4 regions of the Desulfocicer niacini genome follow, and region 1 is predicted to be linked to each of the others. Evidence: riboswitches for the same ligand, from Rfam matches in the RefSeq annotation. Region 1 holds a riboswitch; each other region holds the start of a gene.

Region 1 (3,105 bases):
CACACAACCTAATGAATTATGTCAAATATTTTAATCCCGGCTTGCCGCTGTCAGTTTATCCTGTAAAAAGGGTTGACCTCAATGCCCTCCTGCAATTTCAAAAACGATTGCGTTTGAACGAGGCCAGAAGGTTGATGCTCACAAAAAACCTGGATGCACTGACCGAAACATTCGAAGTTGGTTACAAAAGCCCCTCGCAGTTCAGGCGTGAATACAGCCGATTATTCGGTGCTCCGCCTTTATGAGATATCAATCGTTTACATCAAACAGCCCTTGCTTAACAAGGTTTAATTCCCTTATATTCAGATTTTTGCACGGAAGTATTCGTTTGGCAGAACCATAATACCTCACAAGGAGATATCCATGCCAAAGCTAAAAATGAATGAGAGTCACACGCTCAGCTATAGACTAATCCACAGGGGCCGGGACAAACCCTATCTTGTATTCCTGCACGAAGGCCTGGGATGCGAGATTATGTGGAAAGATTTTCCAGAACTATTATGTAAAGCCACTGGTTGTTCCGGACTGATCTATGATCGTTTGGGCTACGGAAAATCTTCTCCTTTGAACCGTGCTCATACTGTGCATTACATGCATGAATATGCGTTAAGAGAACTCCCAAAACTTTTAAAAGCAATAATTCCCGGCGCACCTTTCATATTAATTGGGCATTCGGATGGGGGAAGCATCAGTTTAATCTATGGCGCGGAGCAACCTTCACTCCTAAAAGGCATCATCACGGAGGCAGCACATGTATTTGTTGAGCCGAAAACCATCGCCGGCATCAGGATGGCTGATGAGGCATGGGAGAAAGGACAGCTGAAAGGACTGATAAAATATCACGGAGACAAAACAGAAACAATTTTCAAAGCATGGTCCGCCACATGGCTTTCCGGCTGGTTCAAATACTGGAACATTGAATACCTTTTGCCAAGCATTGAGGCGCCACTGTTGGCACTCCAAGGAATGAATGATCAATATGGCTCCGCAGATCAAGTCAAATCCATTGTCTCTAAAACTTCCGGTTTTGCCCAGTCGGAGATGATCGAAAATTGTGGGCATGCCCCACACATAGAGGCACAAGCGAGTGTTTTGAAGGTTATGTCTAACTTTATAGCCAAGATAACATTATAACCAACAAACGAAAAGAAATGGCCTGAAGATCCGCTTTTCATCAGCGTCGTCCAACAAAGGCAAAAACAGGTTACCATTTACAAGAATTGCAAAAAACATACACACAAATAAGAATCCAGCATTCTTTTTGAGAAATCGCTCTTGACACTTAAGTGGCTTTTTGACTATAGGAGTAATCGTAATTTAATTTACGGGTAATGGTGCTGAATAAAGCCTAAAAGGGAACTCCGTGAAATTCGGAGACGGGCCCGCCGCTGTAACCGGGGACAATTGCCTCAAGATGCCACTGTTTGTAATGAATGGGAAGGCGAGGTAAAAAGGATGAGCCGGAAGTCAGAAGACCTGCCATGACCTTTATGAGTGGACGTATACCCGTGGCAGGGCGCGTCCAATCGGATCAGCGGATAAAATCGGGACATCCCGGATCTATTTTTTTAATAGGTTCGGGATTTTTTTATTCCGGACCCACGTGATCAGCGGAACTGGAATGAAAAAGATGATGAAACAAAATTTTCAAAACCGATTATTGATGCTGAGTTTACTCTGGTTGTTTCTGAGTATGGCCCAGCCGGCAAATGCTGCAAAAGAGAACACTGAAACCTGCACAGATCTCGGAGAAACTGTTGTTACCGCCACCCGTTCGGCCAGGGCGGCGGATGAATTGTATGCCGATGTGGAGGTGGTCACCCGGCAGGATCTTGAAAAAACCACAGCCACCACCCTGGAAAATGCCCTCCGGGGTCTCCCGGGGCTGGACAACCGAGGATCAAGCTCTCAAAGCTGGTGGTTCACCACCAATATTCGCGGTATCGGAGGCGGAAAGCGCTCCCTGCTTATGATGGACGGGGTGCCCTTGAATTCAGCTCTTACCGGATTTGCCTACCCCCTTCGCACCGATCTGTTTTCCGTGGAGCAGGTTGAAGTAGTCAAGGGATCTTTCTCTTCCCTATACGGCAGTAACGCCATGGGCGGTGTCATAAACATCATCTCCCGCCAAAGAAAAAAGGATGGCATTGAAACCAATGTCAGGGGATACGGCGGTCAATACGGATTCGCAGAGGGCGGAACTTCGGTTCTGGGCAAAAAAGGCAAGCTTTCCTTTAACCTGGATGCGGCCTGGCAGTACTTTGACAACCAGTACCGGCGGGACGACAACCTGTCATACTCATACAGATCAGGTAAATTTACCAAAAAATACGAAAAAATCACCGACGGGGAATTTGATACCAAAAAATTATTTGGCCGTTTCGACTATAAAATGAACGATGTCTCCTCCCTGTGTTTTTCCGGCAACTTTGCCCGCAATGAGTCTGCCAATGGGATGAGCGATTACCAGCCGGTTACCCGGGATCTGGGGGACAGCCGCCATGATTTTTATTTCCTGAACCTGTCAGGCACAACCCGAATTCTGAACGACCTGAATCTGGAAATGCGAATTTACAGCAACCACGACGAAACCGATTCACTGCGGGAGCATATTGTGAATAATCCCGATTATGTTTCTTCCGGCAGCACCGGTATGGGCGGCATGGGCGGCATGGGTTCAAGTATGGGCATGGGAGGCAGCAGCGATGTTTCGCCGTATCTGTATCTGGTCGGCGATATTGAGCACTGGGGCCGGGACACAGGCATCCAGCTCAAAGGAACCAAAGCCTTGGGCCAAAGACACATATTCACCACAGGCGTGGATTATAGTTTCATGCAGGGTTTCTGGGAAAATACCGAAGAAGACGGCACAATCATTGACCGGACCATGGACGAGAATATGAGCAATGTGGCCGGTTATCTGCAGGATGAAATCAATGTGACTGACAATTTCATCGCCACCCTGGGCTGCCGATATGATATCAATTCCGAGTCTGAAAATGCATTCTCTCCAAAACTGGGCTTGTTCTACCGGCTCAACAACACGATAAGCTTCAGGGGCTCCGTGGGCAAAGCCTTCCGAGCGCCCAACCTCAACGAACTTTA
Region 2 (3,105 bases), on a different contig from region 1:
CCAAACGAACTTAGGATTGGCACTGTATTTCGTTAAAACAGAAGATAAGATCGTTTATACCACACATTATTCTCCGGGAACCACCACTAAATTATATAAAAAATATGAAAATTTTGGTGAAGAAAAACGCCGTGGTGTAGAGTTTGAGATAAATCATCAGTTCACTGACGCCTTTGGGGGATATATCAATTATGCATGGCAAGACGGCAAGATATTGCAGGATCAAATAGAAAATACGAATTTAAAAAATTCTGAAAGCAGAGATTACAATATTCCAAAACATTTATTTCATGCCGGGCTTTCTTTTAAAAAAGACCGCTGGAACATTCTCCTGGACAGTCAGTATGTCAGCGAACGGCAGGAGCCCGATTCTGTCACTGGCGAATACGGCGCAGAAGATGATTTTTTTGTTGTTAATGCAGCGTTAAATTTTGATATAATGAAAAATACCACCTTGCAGCTTACAGCTGACAACCTGTTGGACTCAGAATTTTATTGCAGTGAAGCGACTTCCGGTAGAACAATTACGGTAGGCCTGCGGTATATGTACTAATCCATTTTGGGGTTCGTATCGGCTTGATAGCCAGTTCTATTTTTGTTGACGCCTTTAACTGGCGAATGGAACGGGGCCCATGCCGCCTATGCATATTCTCGCAACGGAGTCCAAGGCCCGGATGGGCCTTAACTGGGCGCCCTTAACCGTGTTATTCAATGCCACCCGCCCGCCGGGCCGATATTTCAACGGACCTGGTCTTAGCTGAACATAACCTTTTTAAAATATTTACCATGAAAATGTTTTTGAAATAGGCACACAACCCCTTTGTTCTTTCCTATTGACTTTTAAGTTTTTACAAACTATTAAATGCATTGATCAGGTGCAGGAAACTGCATAACAGGGAATCCGGTTTAAATCCGGAACGGGCCCACCGCTGTGATTGGGGACGAACACTGCATAATGTCACTGTCCATGTTAGTTATGGACGGGAAGGCGCAGTCAGTAGAGTGATCCAAGAGTCAGAAGACCTACCTGGACAACCATAGGGATGCTGCGTACGGCAATACCGGCACCTGTTTGATCTTGAGGATAGAAAAAGGGACAGCCTTGGATCGTTTTTTTTTAAACGATTCAGGGCTTTTTTTGTTTTGGAAGGCTGATAAAGTATTCGCCAAGGGTCTGCCATGTTCGGCCTGGCCGGATAGCTGGCAGCTGTTGCCCAATATTATAAGTTAGGACTCTTCTATGAACATAGATGATTTAGTTAATTCTATTCCTGATGAAGACTTTGAACTCAGAAATAATTTGGGAAAATGGGTTGAAGATTGGAAACGATCTGAAGGTTCGATCAATCAACTCGATCTAATGGTTAGTAAATGGCACGGCAATGTTTGGTTTAAGTCAGAGGAAGAACAAAACAAGTTTTATGCAAACTGGCAAACCTTTAAGTCTGATGCAATTCATGCCCTCGGTGGCTTAACTGTAAATGAACGTTTATATTGGTTTGGTCTCTTTGATCAATGGGATCAAAGTGATGACAAAGGTAAAAATCAAATAAGGCGCAAATTAAAGCCCAAGGCCTAACAATGCAAATGCACAATGGCGGCAAAAGCCGTGCCGCTTCGTTCTGCAACTTTTGCCGCCATTGTGGGCCAGGATATTCATGCCGTCCGGAAGACCAACCGGGCACCCAGTCTGACGGGCCAATACATCGGACAGATATATCAGACCAAGTACTTTGGTAGTCCCCAGATCGCTTTCAGCGTGGAGAATCTGTTTGATGAAGAGCACTATGATTACTCCATCGGAAGGGAGCGCAGTTATTTTCTTCAACTAAATCTCAATTGGTAGACGTATGTTGTTTTAATTCTTTTTAAAGGAGGTTTTTATGCACAGGTTTAAACGTATGACGATTGCCGGAATATTTATCTTTCTTAGTTTGTTTGCCTTTGATGTTCAGGCACATTACATGTGGCTCAATGCAAATGATTATACGCCGGTTGAGAACCATGGGGTTAATTTTTCCATCGGGTGGGGCCATGCCTTTTATAGCCCTGTAATGGACATCCTTTATGGCAAAGAGATGCTCGGCAAGATATACATGATAGGGCCAGACGGCAAGGAAATAAAGGTGAATGCATTGAACGAATTTCAATATGCATCGGCGGACAAACTCTCCCAGGACACCTATATCGCCATGGTACATCGAAAGGAGGGATTTTCCACTAAAACAACCCATGGATATGTTCATAAACCCAGGAAGGGACTTAAAGATGTGATTTATTCACGATATCTGGGGATGTATGGAAAGGCCATTATTAACGTGGGAGCTCCCACGGAAAGCAAATCCTTTATGCAGCCAGTGGGAATTCCCCTTGAGATCGTTCCCATGGTCAACCCGTCCCATTTGAAAACAGGTGATTATTTCAGATTCAAACTACTGTACCAGGGAAAGCCTCTTACTGAAAATATCAACGCCTCCTATGCAGGGTTTTCCTATGACAATGCCTGGGCTTATACCACAAGGACAAAACAGGACGGAATCGGGGAAATAAAGATCTTGAGTTCAGGTATCTGGGTGATTAAGGCAAACCACAAGGCACCCTATCCGGAACCGGATAAGGCGGACGAATATTCCTATACCACATCCCTGACCTTTGAGGTGCGATGATATCTTGCAGTAACAGCTCGTGATTGTGAGCCTCGAACCAGAGGCTCGCAATCGCTGTTAATGCGACATTCCGTCCCCTGTCAAGGGCATCGATAACATCATAATGGATTAATGCCATGAAACATTTTGTGCCTATTTTTTACTGTCTGATCCTGCTGAGCCTGGCATTTCCCAGCGCGTATGCCATGGAAGGCTTCCCCGTCTGTTTTTGGGAACTTGTCGATCAGAATAGATACATATATCCATCAGATTTGGAACAGATGAATTGGAAAATGATAAGAAAATTAAGAAGTCAAAACAGACGGGCAAACTCAGAGAAAAAGTATCTGACGCTCTCTTTTCTGGATGAGATCGTTTCGATTGATCCCTCTTCTTTTTCTGATAGTATGATACCGGGTTCATCCTTTGCGGTGGTGCGTGATCCCGACGGCAAGATTCA
Region 3 (3,105 bases), on a different contig from region 1:
CGCTGTCCGGGGTCAGATGACCGATGAGAAGATCCAGCAAGGTGGTTTTTCCGCATCCGTTGGGCCCCAGGATGGAATAAAATTTTCCGGGCTTAAAGCAAAGATTAATATCCCTTAATACCGGCTCCTGTTCATAGGCAAACGAGAGGTTTTCAAGAAAAATATCGACACTTATCCCGGAAGTATTGGAGTTGATTTTCATTTAGCGAATGGCCCCCCGCTTGAAAATCCAGCAAAACACGGGACCGCCGATGAGGGCTGTTAAAATGCCGATGGGAATTTCGTGGGGCAGGATGGCCCGGGTGATGGTATCTGCGCCCAGCAGCAGCAAGGCCCCGGCAAAGATTGAAACGGGAACCAGATGTCGGTTGTCCGGCCCGGTGAAAAGCCTTACCATATGGGGAACCAGAAGTCCCACAAAGCCGATAATCCCCGACACGGAAACCGAAACCGCTGCCAGCATGGACCCTGTCACCAGCAGCACCAGGGTCACCCTGCGGGTATCCACCCCAAGACTTGCAGCGGATCGTTCCCCCAGGGAAATGAGATTGAGATCCCGGGCAAATACCATGGCAACCACAAGCCCCGCGCCAAGACACAGAAGGGTCACCCCCACATCCAGCCAGGTTTTGGAGGCAAAACTGCCCATGAGCCAGAAAATAATAATGGAAACCTGCTCATCAGCAGTGTATTTTAAAAAACTGATACCTGCAGACAAAATAGCAGCCACAATAATTCCGGAAAGTATGAGACTATTGGAGGAAAGGACGGCTGCGGAATTCTTACCGGTATAGGAAAGGAAAATCACAAAAAACAATGTGAGGCAGGCCCCGGCAAAGGCAAACAGGGGAACTGAGACAAAGGCAGCACCCAGATTCAACAAAATGGCAAAACAGGCACCAAAGGCAGCACCGGCAGAAACCCCGAGTGTATAGGGATCTGCCAGGGGATTTAACAAAATCCCCTGGAAAATGACCCCGGACAGCGCAAGGGCAGCCCCCACAGCAGCACATGTCAGTATCCTTGGCAGGCGCACATCCATAACAATCACCCGGGATGCCTGGGAAATGGAAATTCCAGTATTTTCCTTGCCAGAGACATGGGAAAAAATTATTTCCAGCACATCTAAAAAATCAATCTTCATATATCCAAGGGAGGCTGACAACACCACAAGGACAAACAAAAGCACAGACAAGGCACAGACAATTGTCCCTGTTTTCCTTGGAAGGCACGGCTGAATCCAGTTCACAACTACTCCCTTTAAACAACAGGCAAAAAAAAACCCATACCGATATTTAAATCGATATGGGGACGCCGTATTGTATCCTCAATGGTATAGTGGGCCTGTCCAACCGCGTGCACATTTTCGGTCCACTTGTCCCAGGCAGGTTTTCTGACTCCCGGCGTGACGTCAATGCTTTCTTTTCTTTGCATCAACCAGCCGTGGCCGGTTTTAAAAAGAAGATTTAAGACACAAAATGCCGGTTACAGCGGCGGGTCCGCTCCTGATTTTCACAGGATTCCCTGCTCATTGGGGAGTTGACAGCCATACTACCACTCCACCATGATACCTGAGACTATAATTATCCAGACAAAATAAACTGTTTCCCTCCAAAAGTCAATTTGTTTTGTACCTGTAACACGGGGACATGGGAGCATCAAAATCCAACTTTCTGATAAAATTGTTCTTCAAACAACCTGACACGTTTTATTCTCTGTGAACATAGAAATTTCCCATATAAAACATCCTCCAGAAGATTTTGCTTTTTCAAAATCTTTTGTTCCAGGAGAAAAAGAACTTCAATGGATTTATCACAGGAAGGGTAATTTTTATCATCAAGGAAAATTTTATCATTGCAATTAACAGGGATGATATTATTGATATCCACAAGTTTCAGCTCTCCTTGGCTTGTGAGAAGTAGATTGCCGTTGCCTGCAAGATCGGGAATAAATCCTTTATCCATGACCATATGCCGTGTCTTTTCAACAAAAGAGGTAATGGATTCAAACGCCTTGTTCACACTGCTTTTTTCCGGAGGCTCTCCGGGAAAATGTGTCTGGAAAAAAATTTCAAGGGGAGTTTCCTCATGGAGATACCATGGGTCCAGCACCGCTCCCTGGACATACTCCTGAAGCCCGCAAAGCAAAATCTCAGGCCCTCCGGGGCCATTATATTGAACAATAAATTCCTGGGAAACGGCAAGAAGCTCCGGTCCCAGCATTTTCAGGATCAGGGCATACTTACCCACTTCATCAAGCACCTGATCCAGTGAGGAAAAACGATTTCTCAATATTCGAAACATCCCACGGGGAACCGCCCGGGGGAACCATCGCATACCCGCTCTTATCTCCCCTTGTGTTTCCTTTAAAACATCCCCGGCATCAAGGACCTCAAAAATATGAGACCTTAACCCCTGCCGGAAATGCCTTCTGAAATGACAGGAAGTAACATTTCGAATAAAGTTCAAGGCCCGTACCTCCTCCCCGGCAAGAGCTCCGGCATCCCGTATGTCCATATCTGCGGGTATCAATTTAACTCAATCTCTTCTTTCAACATACAGCATGCAATGCGTTTGCAGGGAATACCATCTTCATTGTACGCAATATTTCCCGGTTGAATCATCTTATTCATGACACATCCTTCGGGGATGGTAAGACCAAACAGATCTGTTTCATTTATCTTACCCGTGGAAACAATGGCGTTGTCATCAATGGTGAAGCTGTGCAGGGCAAAATCCTCACAAAGGGGACAGCGATAGATACGTCCATTGGGAAAAATAAAATAGTTGTCCGCCACAAGTCCTGCGCACTGAAAGGCTTCTGTCTCATTTAAAAATACCCGGGGATAGGTCACAATAATTCCCTGCCTGGCCATGGCTTCGGCCGCATCCGGCACCACATCAAGCCATTGTTCCATGGACACCTGGAGGCCATCGTTGGTGTCCGCCGATTCCCCACGAATACCGATGACCTGGATAAAAAACCGTTCAAGCCCCCAGTCCTTAATCAAATCAGGCATCCGGTGAAGTTCGTGGATATTTTCCCCGCTCACCGTGTAAATCATGGAAGTGGAAAACCCGGCGGAAACCGCCTGCTTTAACCCTT
Region 4 (3,105 bases), on a different contig from region 1:
CATGGCTCAAATATCAGGATATCATTCAGGGTTGTCTCAATTTACTTTTGCTGTTTTTTAAGTTCTTCCATTGAAGCTTTAAGCGTGAGATTGTCTTTTGTAGCCCCTAAGCTTTGCGTTTTAAGGGGACTTTTAACAAAACCTACGGGTTTAAGATTCATTTCAGGTCAGCCGGTTCAACCGATCAGAAGGATCAGACCCGCCACCCAGCTGTTGTCATTTTTATACGGCAATTTTGATTTTTCCGCTTTTTGGCCCGACCATCCGGAAGACAGCATTAATTGGGTGACATCGATGCCAAAGCCCGACATGGATGGTCGAGCCGATTCCATGTGACGGCAGGGTTTGTTTTCTGTCACTACACAGCAGCTTTCCTGGTCCTCACAAAATAAATCTTTACATGATCCCCCTGCAAATGCTTTTGATTTTTTAAAACCTGTCGCTCTGGCTTTCTGCTCCACAGCTGCGACTATTTGGTGAAGCAATCGCATTACTCCTTTTCGTTCATCGGAAAACATGATCGACGTGGGTAATTCTATTTTTACGACAATGGAATATTGACTTTGGCTCTGCCATTCTCTGAATTCTGCAGGGCCTTCCACATGGGGAGGGCAGCTTGAGGAGCGACCATAATTCGGGCAGGTATACTCTCCGTTACACAGCTTCGCCAGATTTTCTTTTACCAGAATTTCTTTGGAGGATATGGCGGTGCAGGCACTTGCCCCAAGTTTGATGGCTTCTTGTTGCAAGTGCTCCCATGGCTGTTTTGATATCGGGTTTAGTTTTGTTTTTGTATCCAAAATACGTTTGATTCCTTTGCGGCTTAAATGAGTTAGACTTTCTGCTGGGCCATGATGTTACGCATTCAAAATCCTGGGCTTGGTCATGACCTGACCCCATCCCTATGTGGCCCATGTTGTGACCAAGCCCAAAATGCTCAATGTTGTGAGTTAATGTCAAGCAAATATTAACGTCAAATTTTCAACAGTTATGGATTCTGAAAAGGGCAAGTTTTTTTACGACCTGTTCCTTACCAGAATTTTTTTGGAGGATATGACGGAGCAGGCATTTGTCCAGTTTTTATGATTGACATTTAAGATTTTACAAACTATTAACTATCACTGATCAGGTGCAGGAAGCTGCATAATAGGGAATCCGGTTTAAATCCGGAACGGGCCCGCCGCTGTGATTGGGGACGAACACTGCATAATGTCACTGTCCATATGATGGACGGGAAGGCGCAGTCAGTAGATTGATCCAAGAGTCAGAAGACCTACCTGGACAACCATAGGGATGCTGCGTACGGCAATGCCGGCACCTGTTTGATTCTGAGGATAGAAAAAGGGACAGCCTTGGATCGTTTTTTATAAACGATTCAGGGCTTTTTTTGTTTTGGGCCTCTTTAAATAAGCATCAATGGAGTGACTGGCAAATATTAACAAAGGTATGTTACTGATTTCAATGCGTTTTGGCACAACTGCTGAAGATACAAATATGGAGGTAAAATGAAAAAGGCTCTTTTTGTTTTTTTATGTTGTTTTTTACTTACACTATTTTGTGGGTGCTCGCAGGATATAACCTCTGAAAGTAAACTCAAAAAAAATGAAGATGCCGGTTTTATGAGTATCGGTAGTTTCTCCATAACCCGGTTTGATAATGGCATTAGTAGAGTGAGGGATGGTGCCGGAAGACAGATGACGCTTGTACCACGGGGTATGCCGGTGCCCGATGGCGTTGATTCAGCTGAACTTGTTAGAACACCTGTCAAAAGGGTTGTTGCCTATGGGGCCTTTGATATTGCCATTTTAAAGGCTTTGGGCGTGCTTGAGGATAGTCTGGTGGGGGTTTTGATCAAAAAAGAAGACTGGACGATTCCCGAAGTGGTGCAGGGTATGGAGGACAACAAGATTACCTATCTGGGGGATTATAATGCCCTTGATTTCGAACGACTACGAAAGCTTAACCCGGAACTGGTGCTGACATGGGACATGTCCATTATCCCGATGATGGCGGAGATGAAGGTGCCGGTTGCCGTTACCACCACACCAACGGCCATGTGTTTATCTGCCAGGATGAAGTTTGTTCGATTCCTGGCTCCGTTCTTCAATAAGGAAAAGGAGGCGGATGCTTATTTTAATAAGGTTTCAGGGGCATTGGATCAGATCCGTATGGATACGGCCAATGCCGGGGTTAAACCCAAGGTAATGTGGGGGGATATTTACGAGAAAAGAGTGCTTGTGGAACCGGGAAACGCATGGGTGGGACAGCTTGTGGAGTTGGCATTAAGCGATTACCAGTTTGAGGATGTATTTGGTAAATCCTGTATTGAAATTTCCCTTGAGCGTTTTTTGTATTCAGGTCAGGATGCGGATATCTTTTTTACCTATCGCACACCGGACAGCGGTGCCACATCAAAGGCGTCTCTTGCCAGGGCCAATCCGCTGCTGGCCAATATTAAGCCGCTAAAAACCGGGCGGGTCTACTCTCCGTTACCCCACTATAAACACTCCGGTGATAAACTGGATGAGATATTAATCGATATTGCGGCTATCCTTCATCCGGAAAGCTATCCTGGATACAAGATTCAATATTTCAGGCTGTTACCTGAGAATGATCCGATTGCCTATTCCAAATAGACACACAAAAAAGGAATGCTATATGACTACTCCGATTACTTCATCCGCGCTTGCTCCATCCACTGATTATACAATCCATCGTCAACTTATGTGGCGGCGGCGGACGATCAGTTATATTTTTTTCGGACTGGTTTTGCTCTTGATTCTGGCAGCTAATATCATGAAGGGCTCCGTGGATATCCGATTTTCAGAACTATGGACCATTCTTGCCAGCCACGATATTGAAAGCGTCAACGGGTTCATTATATGGAAAATCAGATTACCCCGGGCCATTTCCGCAGCCCTTGGGGGTGGATATCTCGCCATTGCAGGGCTTTTGCTCCAGGTTTATTTCCGAAATCCAATTGTGGGGCCGTTTATCTTGGGGATTTCATCCGGGGCAACACTCACGGTTTCCTTTGTTATGTTGACATCTCTGACACTTGGAATGACGGCGTTAAATCCATTTATGGCCACCCTGGCCGCCTTT

What was found. A riboswitch is a leader RNA that binds a small molecule or an ion and turns the genes downstream of it on or off. The one in region 1 is predicted to bind cobalamin.
Region 2: it holds a riboswitch for cobalamin, as region 1 does, so the genes downstream of both, ACYQ2M_RS23595 (hypothetical protein) here and ACYQ2M_RS16745 (TonB-dependent receptor plug domain-containing protein) in region 1, are expected to answer to the same signal.
Region 3: it holds a riboswitch for cobalamin, as region 1 does, so the genes downstream of both, ACYQ2M_RS02455 (FecCD family ABC transporter permease) here and ACYQ2M_RS16745 (TonB-dependent receptor plug domain-containing protein) in region 1, are expected to answer to the same signal.
Region 4: it holds a riboswitch for cobalamin, as region 1 does, so the genes downstream of both, ACYQ2M_RS15695 (ABC transporter substrate-binding protein) here and ACYQ2M_RS16745 (TonB-dependent receptor plug domain-containing protein) in region 1, are expected to answer to the same signal.

The regions. Positions count from the first base shown of each region.
Region 1 is NZ_BAAHYK010000032.1:10,204-13,308, forward strand. It holds gene ACYQ2M_RS16735 (helix-turn-helix domain-containing protein) at 12-245, shown strand; gene ACYQ2M_RS16740 (alpha/beta fold hydrolase) at 364-1,134, shown strand; cobalamin riboswitch at 1,316-1,498, shown strand; gene ACYQ2M_RS16745 (TonB-dependent receptor plug domain-containing protein) at 1,631-3,105, shown strand, end outside.
Region 2 is NZ_BAAHYK010000077.1:5,580-8,684, reverse strand. It holds gene ACYQ2M_RS23600 (TonB-dependent receptor) at 1-553, shown strand, start outside; cobalamin riboswitch at 857-1,045, shown strand; gene ACYQ2M_RS23595 (hypothetical protein) at 1,241-1,579, shown strand; gene ACYQ2M_RS23590 (hypothetical protein) at 1,595-1,846, shown strand; gene ACYQ2M_RS23585 (DUF4198 domain-containing protein) at 1,884-2,666, shown strand; gene ACYQ2M_RS23580 (hypothetical protein) at 2,939-3,105, shown strand, end outside.
Region 3 is NZ_BAAHYK010000003.1:125,657-128,761, reverse strand. It holds gene ACYQ2M_RS02460 (ABC transporter ATP-binding protein) at 1-202, opposite strand, end outside; gene ACYQ2M_RS02455 (FecCD family ABC transporter permease) at 203-1,249, opposite strand; cobalamin riboswitch at 1,367-1,590, opposite strand; gene ACYQ2M_RS02450 (hypothetical protein) at 1,659-2,531, opposite strand; gene ACYQ2M_RS02445 (radical SAM protein) at 2,528-3,105, opposite strand, start outside.
Region 4 is NZ_BAAHYK010000028.1:56,605-59,709, forward strand. It holds gene ACYQ2M_RS15690 (DUF2284 domain-containing protein) at 177-800, opposite strand; cobalamin riboswitch at 1,111-1,295, shown strand; gene ACYQ2M_RS15695 (ABC transporter substrate-binding protein) at 1,695-2,636, shown strand; gene ACYQ2M_RS15700 (FecCD family ABC transporter permease) at 2,659-3,105, shown strand, end outside.